DNA from 2 places in the Paraburkholderia sp. EG304 genome. Region 2 is predicted to be linked to the other one. Evidence: riboswitches for the same ligand, from Rfam matches in the RefSeq annotation. Region 2 holds a riboswitch; the other holds the start of a gene.
The links. A riboswitch is a leader RNA that binds a small molecule or an ion and turns the genes downstream of it on or off. The one in region 2 is predicted to bind cobalamin.
Positions count from the first base shown of each region.

Region 1: linked by a shared signal. The riboswitch ahead of cobW (cobalamin biosynthesis protein CobW) and the one ahead of ACLFKU_RS15660 (TonB-dependent receptor domain-containing protein) in region 2 are both predicted to bind cobalamin.

Region 1 is NZ_JBKGUA010000013.1:6,003-10,415, forward strand. Features, by position in the region: partial or broken gene cobN (cobaltochelatase subunit CobN) at 1-936, opposite strand, end outside; gene cobW (cobalamin biosynthesis protein CobW) at 950-2,041, opposite strand; cobalamin riboswitch at 2,243-2,521, opposite strand; cobalamin riboswitch at 2,602-2,870, shown strand; partial or broken gene cobA (uroporphyrinogen-III C-methyltransferase) at 3,116-3,841, shown strand; gene ACLFKU_RS17335 (cobalamin biosynthesis protein) at 3,905-4,339, shown strand; gene cobO (cob(I)yrinic acid a,c-diamide adenosyltransferase) at 4,336-4,413, shown strand, end outside.
Region 2 is NZ_JBKGUA010000011.1:77,196-81,608, reverse strand. Features, by position in the region: gene ACLFKU_RS15665 (FecCD family ABC transporter permease) at 1-770, opposite strand, end outside; gene ACLFKU_RS15660 (TonB-dependent receptor domain-containing protein) at 810-2,741, opposite strand; cobalamin riboswitch at 2,831-3,095, opposite strand; gene ACLFKU_RS15655 (ATPase) at 3,316-3,675, shown strand; gene ACLFKU_RS15650 (cell division protein ZapA) at 3,672-3,986, shown strand; RNA gene ssrS (6S RNA) at 4,065-4,246, shown strand; gene ACLFKU_RS15640 (EVE domain-containing protein) at 4,386-4,413, shown strand, end outside.

The DNA of each region.
Region 1 (4,413 bases), on a different contig from region 2:
GCGCGAATTCAGGCCGTGGTTGTCTTTCAGCCAATCCTCGCGATTGCCGCCGCTCAGGATCACCTGGAACACCGGCGCGTCGCCGGCGAGCGCGAGCGGCTCGGGGTCGTCGATCGCGGACGCGGCGAACGCGGTCGTGTTCAGCACCAGCGCGACGCCATGTTGCGCGCACAGCGACTGCACGACATCACGGCTCATCGCATCCTTCAACGACGTGATCGCGAGCGGCAGCGGATTGAGCCCTTGCGCTTCGAGCGCATCGATCAGCGCATCGAACACCGCGGTATTGGCGGCCTGCAGATGCGCCTTGTAGAACAGGATCGCGACGACGGGCGCGTCCTGCCGCCAGCGCGCCTGCCAATCGGCGACGGTAGGCGTATCGCGCTCGGGGTGATACAGCGACGCGGCCGGCAACGCGCGCGGCGGCTCGGGCTCGCACCCCCAGCCGATCGCGCGATACGCGATGCAGCGCAAAAACGCCTCGGCGTTCTGCGGACCGCCCTCGCGCAAATAGCGCCACAACTGCTGACACAACTCGGCGCTCGCAGTGCTGCGCGCGAGCAGGTTCGGGTCTTCCTGCAGATCGCCGGAAAACATCGCGAGCGTTTGCTGTTTGCGCTGCGCGAGCGCGACGACCTGCTCGATGCCGTACGGCCAATACGCTTCGCCGCCGAGATGATCGACGACGACCACGCGCGCATGCTGCAACACGTCGTCCAGATAGAAATCGACCGAGGCCGGCTGACGCAGATACGTGACGTTCGCAAGCCGCACGCTCGGGAAGCCGTCGCCAAGACGCGGCACCACGCTCGCGAGCAGCGACAGCGTGGTGTCGGCGGAACTGAGCACGACGATATCGGCGGGCTGCTGATCGATGCGGATCACGCCCTGCGTATCGTCGACGAAACCGCCCGGCGTCGTGCGCAGCAGATGCATGCTGGTGCGCCCGTTATGCCGTCGCGTTCGACGTCGCGCCGAGCGCCGCGTCGAAAGCCTGTTGCAGCGCGGGTCGATCGAGGTCTTCTCCGATCAGCACAAAGCGGCTCGGGGCGCCGTCGCCGTTTTCGCCCGCCTGCCAGCGCAGGTCGAAGTAGCTGTCGAAGCGCCGGCCCACGCCCTGGATCACCAGACGCATCGCCGCGCCCGGCAGTGCCGCGAAGCCTTTGACACGGTAAATCGTGTGGTTTTCGACCAGCGTCTGCAACGCGGCGAGCGCCGCGTCGCGCGACGGCACCGATGCCTGCACGACGACCGAATCGAATTCGTCGTGATGATGATCGGGGTCGTCGGCGGAACCGTGGTGGTCGTGCCGCAGGTGGATCGTCTGCTCCGACGCCGCTTCGAGCCCCAGCAGCGTATGCAGGTCGAGCTGTCCCTGCTGCGCGCGCACGATCTTTACCTGCGGCGGAATCTCCGCGCGGATCGCGGCTTCCACTTCGTGCTGCCGCGCGTCGTCGATCAGATCGGTCTTGTTCAGAATCACCAGATCGGCGGCCGACAACTGGTCTTCGAACAGCTCGTGCAGCGGCGACTCGTGATCGAGATTCGGATCGGCCTTGCGCTGCGCATCGACCGCGACCGGGTTCTCGGCGAACTGGCCGCTTGCGGCGGCCGGGCCGTCCACCACCGTCACCACCGCGTCGACCGTGAAGCCGTTGCGGATCTGCGGCCAGTTGAACGCCTGCACGAGCGGCTTCGGCAATGCGAGCCCCGAGGTTTCGATCAACACGTGATCGAGTTCGTCGCGCCGCTCCGCGAGTTTTTCCATCACCGGGAAAAACTCTTCCTGCACGGTGCAGCACAGACAGCCGTTCGCGAGTTCATACAATTGCCCTTCGGTCTCGACGCCGTTTTCATCGCAACCGATGCCGCAGCCCTTGAGGATTTCGCCGTCGATGCCGAGTTCGCCGAACTCGTTGACGATCACCGCAATGCGCTTGCCGCCCGCATGCTTGAGGATGTGCCGCAGCAACGTCGTTTTGCCACTGCCGAGAAAGCCGGTGACGATCGTGACGGGAATCTTGCGCAATTGAGTTTGCATCGTGAGGTCCATCCCTTTGCGTTGCATCGGTCTGCCGCAAAGTCCGCGCATCGGTCGGCATCGGCTGGCGAACGGAGCGAATGAATCACGCGCACAGTACCAGCGATCACCAGACACGGGGACGAACGACGGCATTGCCGCGACAACGGAAATACAGAAAACGGAACTGAGGTCATGAACGCGCCGCCGCATCCCCGCGGCGGTCGTTCTGCTTCTTCGGGCCGGTATCCGGGCTGGCGAAAGCGCCGCTTCCCCTTCCCGGCCGAGTGGTTTCTCGTCCAGTGGTGATATGTCGACGCGACCTTGCGCGAGGACATCGAAGCCGGCACCGCGGTGCCCGGCTATCAACCCGGAACCGCTTTTCGCTTACCGTTGCGGGGACAGCACAGGTTAGCCGCTCTAGCGCAGATGGCTCCCTGTTTCCCGTTTAACTGCATGCGCACGAACGCGCACGCGAGCACCCAAAGTGCGTGCGAGTGTAGGCCCCCGGGCATGCGCAGTCAAGGAACGCAGGCCGCCGGAAAGCGTCGCCGAGGCTTATCTGGCAAGGCGCCATGTGCTATCGTATGCGCGCGTTTGGTGCCCGCACATGCACTCGCATGTGCAGTTAAACGGGAAACAGGCAGCGCGTCGCGCGTTCAACCTGTGCTGTCCCCGCAACGGTAAGCGACCTGCGGCGCGCGATTCGATCCAGCTTCGATTCCACCGTGCCGCGCATGCGTTTTTTGATGCCACTGCCCCGCGAATCCGCAGATTCGCGAACAAGGACGGGAAGGCGAAACGCGTGAGGCCGCCAGCCCGGATACCGGCCAGACGCGGAGGCGGCGCCCCATGCACCCGTGCATCAGGTTGCGCCGCCGGCCGCCGGAATCCGCGGGGAACGGATGTGAAGGCGTAGAAACGTGGCATCGCGCGTTTCGTGGCGTTCTCTCTCTGAAGAATCCGCCGCGAGCCGCATGAGTGGCCGCGCCCGGATTCGCTGTACTGCATGACCTCTATATTCACCGCCGCGTGCACCGTCGCACGCCGCTTCTCTCCTCCCATCTCCGCATGGCATCCGCCATGCACGCCGCGATGACGCGCGCCTGGCTGATCGGCGCCGGTCCCGGCGACGTCGAACTGATGACGCTGAAGGCCACCCGTGCGCTCGCGCAGGCCGATGTCGTGCTGGTCGACGATCTGGTCAATCCCGACGTACTGCAGTTTGCACGCGCCAACGCGCAAGTCGTGTACGTCGGCAAGCGCGGCGGCCATCCGTCGACGCCGCAAGCGGACATCGTCGCGCAAATGCTCGGGCATCTGCGCGCGGGACGCAGCGTCGCGCGGCTCAAGGGCGGCGATCCGTTCGTGTTCGGCCGCGGCGGCGAAGAATTGCAGGCGCTGCAGGCGGCGGGTATCGAAGTCGACGTGATCAACGGCATTACGGCCGGCATCGCCGCACCCGCGACGCTCGGCATCGCGGTCACGCATCGCGATTACGCGCAGGGCGTCGTGTTCGTCACCGGCCACGGCGCCGGCAGCGGCGAACCGGACTGGGCCGCGCTCGCCGCGACCCGCATGACGATCGTGATCTATATGGGCATGCGGCGGCTCGGCGAAATCGTCGCCGCGTTGCTCGCGGCCGGCATGTCCGCCGATACACCCTGTGCGGCGATCGAGTCGGCGACGCGGCCCGAGCAGCGTCACGTGCTCGCGCCGCTGCGCGAGTTTGCCGAGGCGGTCGTGCGCGCAGGGCTCGGCTCGCCGGCGATCGTCGTGATCGGCGGCGTGGCCTCGCTCGCGCTTGCACGTGAAGCGGCGAACCGCGATGGCCGAGTCGATCACGAACAAGCTGCGAACGCGCTCAAAACGCTAAGCGTCGGCATAGGTTGCCGCTTGCACAGCGATGCCGGCGACATCGAAGCCGCCGTGCGCGCAGCACTCGGTTCGAATGCCTTCGAGCGGATCCACACCATCGCGACGATCGACACGAAAGCCAACGAAGCAGGTCTGCTCGAATTCTGTTCACGCCATCAACTGCCGCTGCAACTGTTCAGCCGCGAGCAGATCGCGGCCGCGCCGGTCGCGTCGCCGTCGGCGGCCGCGCGCGCGCATCTTGGTGTCGACGGTGTGTGCGAACCGTGTGCGCTACTGGCGGCAGCAGCTTCGGTCTCCGCGACAATCGCGCAAACCGCACGTCTGGTCGTACCCAAGACCACGCACGCTGGTATCACCATTGCAATTGCGGCGGCGACCGACACCGCAGCCGGCGACGTAGCGCCCTTCCATCCCGCCCCTCAAGACCAGGACCTTCGATGAAAACCGACCCCGAATCGCATCAACGCATGACCGAGCGCCGCCGCGAAGGCCACGAAAAGAAGCAGGCCAGCGCG
Region 2 (4,413 bases):
ATCACCGCAACGCCCAACGCTTGCGCGGCCGCGTCGCCGCGCAGCAGCAGGTTCAAACGCGGCGCGGCCGGCACGATCGCGAGCAACACGAGCGCGAGCGCGATCAGCGCGGTCCACGGCAGCGCGCCGCCGTTGAGGTCGCCGGTCAGCCAGAACAGCATGCCGCGCAGACGGCTATCGGGCGCGAGATTGAGCAGCAGCGTGATCATCGCGCCCCACCCGGCCGCGATCACCGCCCCGGTCAGCAGCAAACGCGGCGACGTATCCTGCGGCTCGCCGCGCCACAGTTCGCGACGCGCGAGTCCGAGCACCAGCAGGATCGACACGAACGCACCGGCGAACGCGCTCGCATCGACGATCCACCAGGCGCCGCCCGCGATCATCGCGACCAGCGCGAAGCTGGCAGCGCCGCCCGACACGCCGAGCACGTACGGCTCGGCCAGCGGATTGCGCAGCAGCACCTGCAGCAGCGCGCCGGCGAGCGCCAGCAACGCGCCGCACGCGAAGCCCGCGAGCGCGCGCGGCAATCGCAACGTGCGCACGATTTCGCCGGTGAGATCGTCGCTGCCCGTGGCGCCGAACGTGTGCGTTGGCACGAGCGCCGCAAGCACGCGCGACGGCGCGAGCGGCACGCTGCCGAGCACGAGCGACGCGCCGAGCAGCGCGACGGCGGCGAGCGCGAGTCCGAGCCAGATCGCGGCCGCGCGTTTCGCATTCATCGGGCGTGGCGTTGCCATCGCGGCGGACAGCGAACCGGACGCGCGACTCATCCGCGTGCGCTCACGCATGCGGGCAGCCCGGCGCGCGCGTCACTGCTGCTGCCAGCCGAGCGTGACATACGCACCGCGTCGCGGCGAGTTATACGAGTAGGCCGTTTCATAGTCCTTGTTGAACAGATTGTCGATTTGCGCGCTGACGTACCACGCCTTCGTGATGTTGTAGCGCGCCGATAGATTCACGATGCCATAACCGCCGAGGTTGCCGGTGCTGTCTGGACGCGGACCACTGACGATCCACTCGCCGCCGACCCGCCATCCACCGATGCTGCGATTCACCGCGAACGACCCAAAGCGTCGCGCGCGCCGCACGAGGTCGGTACCGCTGTCGAGATCGACCGGGTTCTGCAGCGTCAACGTCGCTCGTACGTCGGTCTTGCCGACATGACCGCTCCACGATCCTTCGAGTCCCTGCACCTTCGCATGGCCGACGTTCTCCGCGAGATAAATGCCGGGGATCGTCTGTACGTAGTTGATCAGATTCGTATAGCGCGTCTGGAATGCGTTCAGACGCATCACGCCGAGCGCATCGGTCGCGTACTGCAAACCGGCTTCGACCGAGTGACTGCGCTCGGGCTGGATCGACGGGTTGCCGCTGATCGGATAGTACAGATCGTCGAAGCTCGGCGCGCGGAACGCATCCGAATAGCTTGCGGTTACCTTCCAGTGCGACGTGATGTCGAAACCGTAGCCGAGATAGTAACTGTTCGCTCCGCCGAAATCGGAGTACTGATCGCGGCGTACGTTGGCCTGAATCTGGTTGCGGCCGAAGCGCGCGCTGTAGCCGGCGAAGACCGAATCGACGTGACGGTCGGGCGCGGCGAACGTGTCGGAGTCGAGAGTCTGTTCGAGATGCTCGTAGCCGAGCTGCAGCTTCTGGTTCGCGGCGAGCGCGAAATCGTTCTGCCACGTGTACTGGCGATTGTCGGTATCGAAGCGGTCGTCGTAGATGCCATTGGTGTTCGAGACGCTGCGGTCGTCGCCCTCGGCGAGCGTGAAGTGGGTGGTCCACCAGTCGGTCAGCTTGCCGTTCGCGAACACGGACGCCTGGCGAACCTTGCTATAGAGGTTGTTCAGATCGGTCGGCACGCCGTACGCATTGTCGTAGCTGTTGTTGTTGTTCGACTGGAAGTAGCTGACGCCCGCGTCCCACTTGTCGTTGAACTTGTGGCGCAGCGACGCGCTGATGCTCTCGTTCAGATTGCCGTTCGCGTTCGGATTTGCGGCTGGCGCCTCGAGCGGATTGAGCGACGAAAAGCCGTCGCCCTTCGTGCGCGCGAGCGAAATGTTGAAGGTCGTGCGGCCGTCCTGATCGAGCGCGCCGTTCACGCCGGCCGTTTGCGTCTGCGTGTGATAGCTGCCGTAGCCGACAGAAAAATTGAAGCGCGGCGGATGATCGCCGCCGTCTTTCGTGAACACCTGCACGACACCGCCGATCGCGCCCGAACCGTACAACGCCGACACGTTGCCGTTCACGACTTCGACGTGATCGACCTGGTCGAGCGGGATCTGTGCGAGCTGAGCGGAGCCGAGACTCACAGAATCGACGCGCACGCCGTCGATCAGCAGCAGCGATTGTGTCGACGACGCGCCGCGCAGAAAGAGGCTCGTGGTCGAACCGGGGCCACCCGTGCGCGAGATTTGCGCGCCGGGCGCGAGTCGCAGCAAGCCGGGCAGATCGGTCGCGGTCGTGTCGGCGATGTCCTGCTGATCGAACTGCGTGGTCTGCGGGATCGCATCGCGCAACGCTTGCGCGCCGCGCTGCGCGGTCACGACGATCGGCGACAGCACGTTGCCCGACGCATCGGCGGAAGCGGGATATGACGAATCGGCAACGTTTGCGGCGTTCGCGGTGCTTGCATCCGCAGTGGACGATGAAGACACAGGCTCGGCGCTTTGCGCATGCACGACGAGCGGCATGCTCGCGAACGCGAGCAGCGTCGCGCGGGCGATGGGGGACAACATGGGATGACATTCCTGTGGATAGCGTGCGCGGCCTGCTTCCCCGCGGGCCGACGCGTCACGAGGCGCCCCCTTGTTTAACGTTTTCGCGGGGGACGTCCCTCTTTTCTGGCCGGTATCCGGGCTACGACACATCGATCCCGCCTTCCCACGCGTGACGCGCAGTGGCACACTCGCAGATTGAACTTCCAACCTTGCGACCAGGACCGACCTGCATGAGCACATCACATGCGGTCGTTTACCGTTGCGGGGGCAGCGCAGGTTCGCGCATCCGGTTTGGCACCGCGCGCGCCCTGCTTCCCGTTTAACTGCGCGCGCCGAAAAGCGCGCGCGGGCACCAGAGTGCGGGAAGTGTAGGAGCGGCTTCGCGGGGCGTCAAGAAACGCCAACCGGAGCGCAATCCGTTCTGTCGAATGCAGGTTATTGTCCGATGGATTGCCGGTCTTTTATCTTATGGTCGACGACACGACTCGCAACGAACCTGCACGAAGCGATGCTGTTACGTCTCGAAACGAGACAATTGTCGGAACCTGTAATATTCCGCGCTAAAATGCGATGTCTTTAGAGGACGCAGCACATGCTCACCGAACTCGAATCACTCTCCCAGAACATCGGCAAGCTGATTGCGATCAGCCAGCGCCACAATGAAGCGCGGATCGCGCTCGAAGAGCAGCTCGCGCAAACGCGTGCGGAAGTACAAGCCACGCACGCAGAACTCGCGCAATTGCGTGCCGAGCGCGACGCACTGCAAGCTGAACGCGACGCGCTGTCCGCCAAGATCGACGACGCTCAGGTGCGCCTGAATGCGATTCTCGAAAAATTGCCGCGCGCACGCGCGAGCAGCGAACCGGATAACCAGCTCGATCTGCTCGAGTCCGCCGAGCCCGAACACGAGGAAGCGGCAGGCGACGTGAGCCGACACGGAGAAAGCGCATGACCACCAAGCAGATCGAAGTATCGATTCTCGAAGTACCCTACCGTCTCGCCTGTTCGCCTGAAACGGAAGGCGCGCTGCTCGAGGCGGTCGCGCGCGTCGACGCCGAGATGAAGAAAATTCGCAGCGCCAGCAATGTGCGCGGCACCGATCGCATCGCGGTGATGGCGGCGCTGTCGCTGGCATCGGAACTGCTTAAGCTGCAAAGCAGCGTGCGACACGGAGAAGCATTTCCTGCTGAAGAAATCCGGCGTACAATGCAGCAAATGAACGAACAACTAGGTACTGTGATTGAGCAGTACAGCATGCAGTAAGCAGTAGTTGACTCAATAGCAGGCCGGTTTCGAACCGGTCACTTGTTCAACGGTTTGTGTTGTAGCTTCATCTGTTTAGCTTCCCTGCCTGGTTCGCCAAGGTCATATATTCCTTGAACCAATGCCATGTGCACGGTTGCGGAAATTTGTAGCACGGGTGTGCGCGTCACTCTGTCTGATGTACCCGAAGTGTTGCTAACTGCGACCAATTCTGAACCCTCGGTTCAGGATGCCGGCCTAGCGGCTAAGGCGGGGACCTTATCTGGAACGGCATCGGACTTCGGTTCGATGCCGTTTTTCTTTGGTCGTCGTTTTTTCGTTTGAGTGCCTGTTTCAGGGGCTTTTCCGCACGCGCCTGTTGTTGGCGCCTCGTTCAATCTCACACGCTCACGCCGATTCATGCGCTACTGGCTGATGAAGTCCGAAC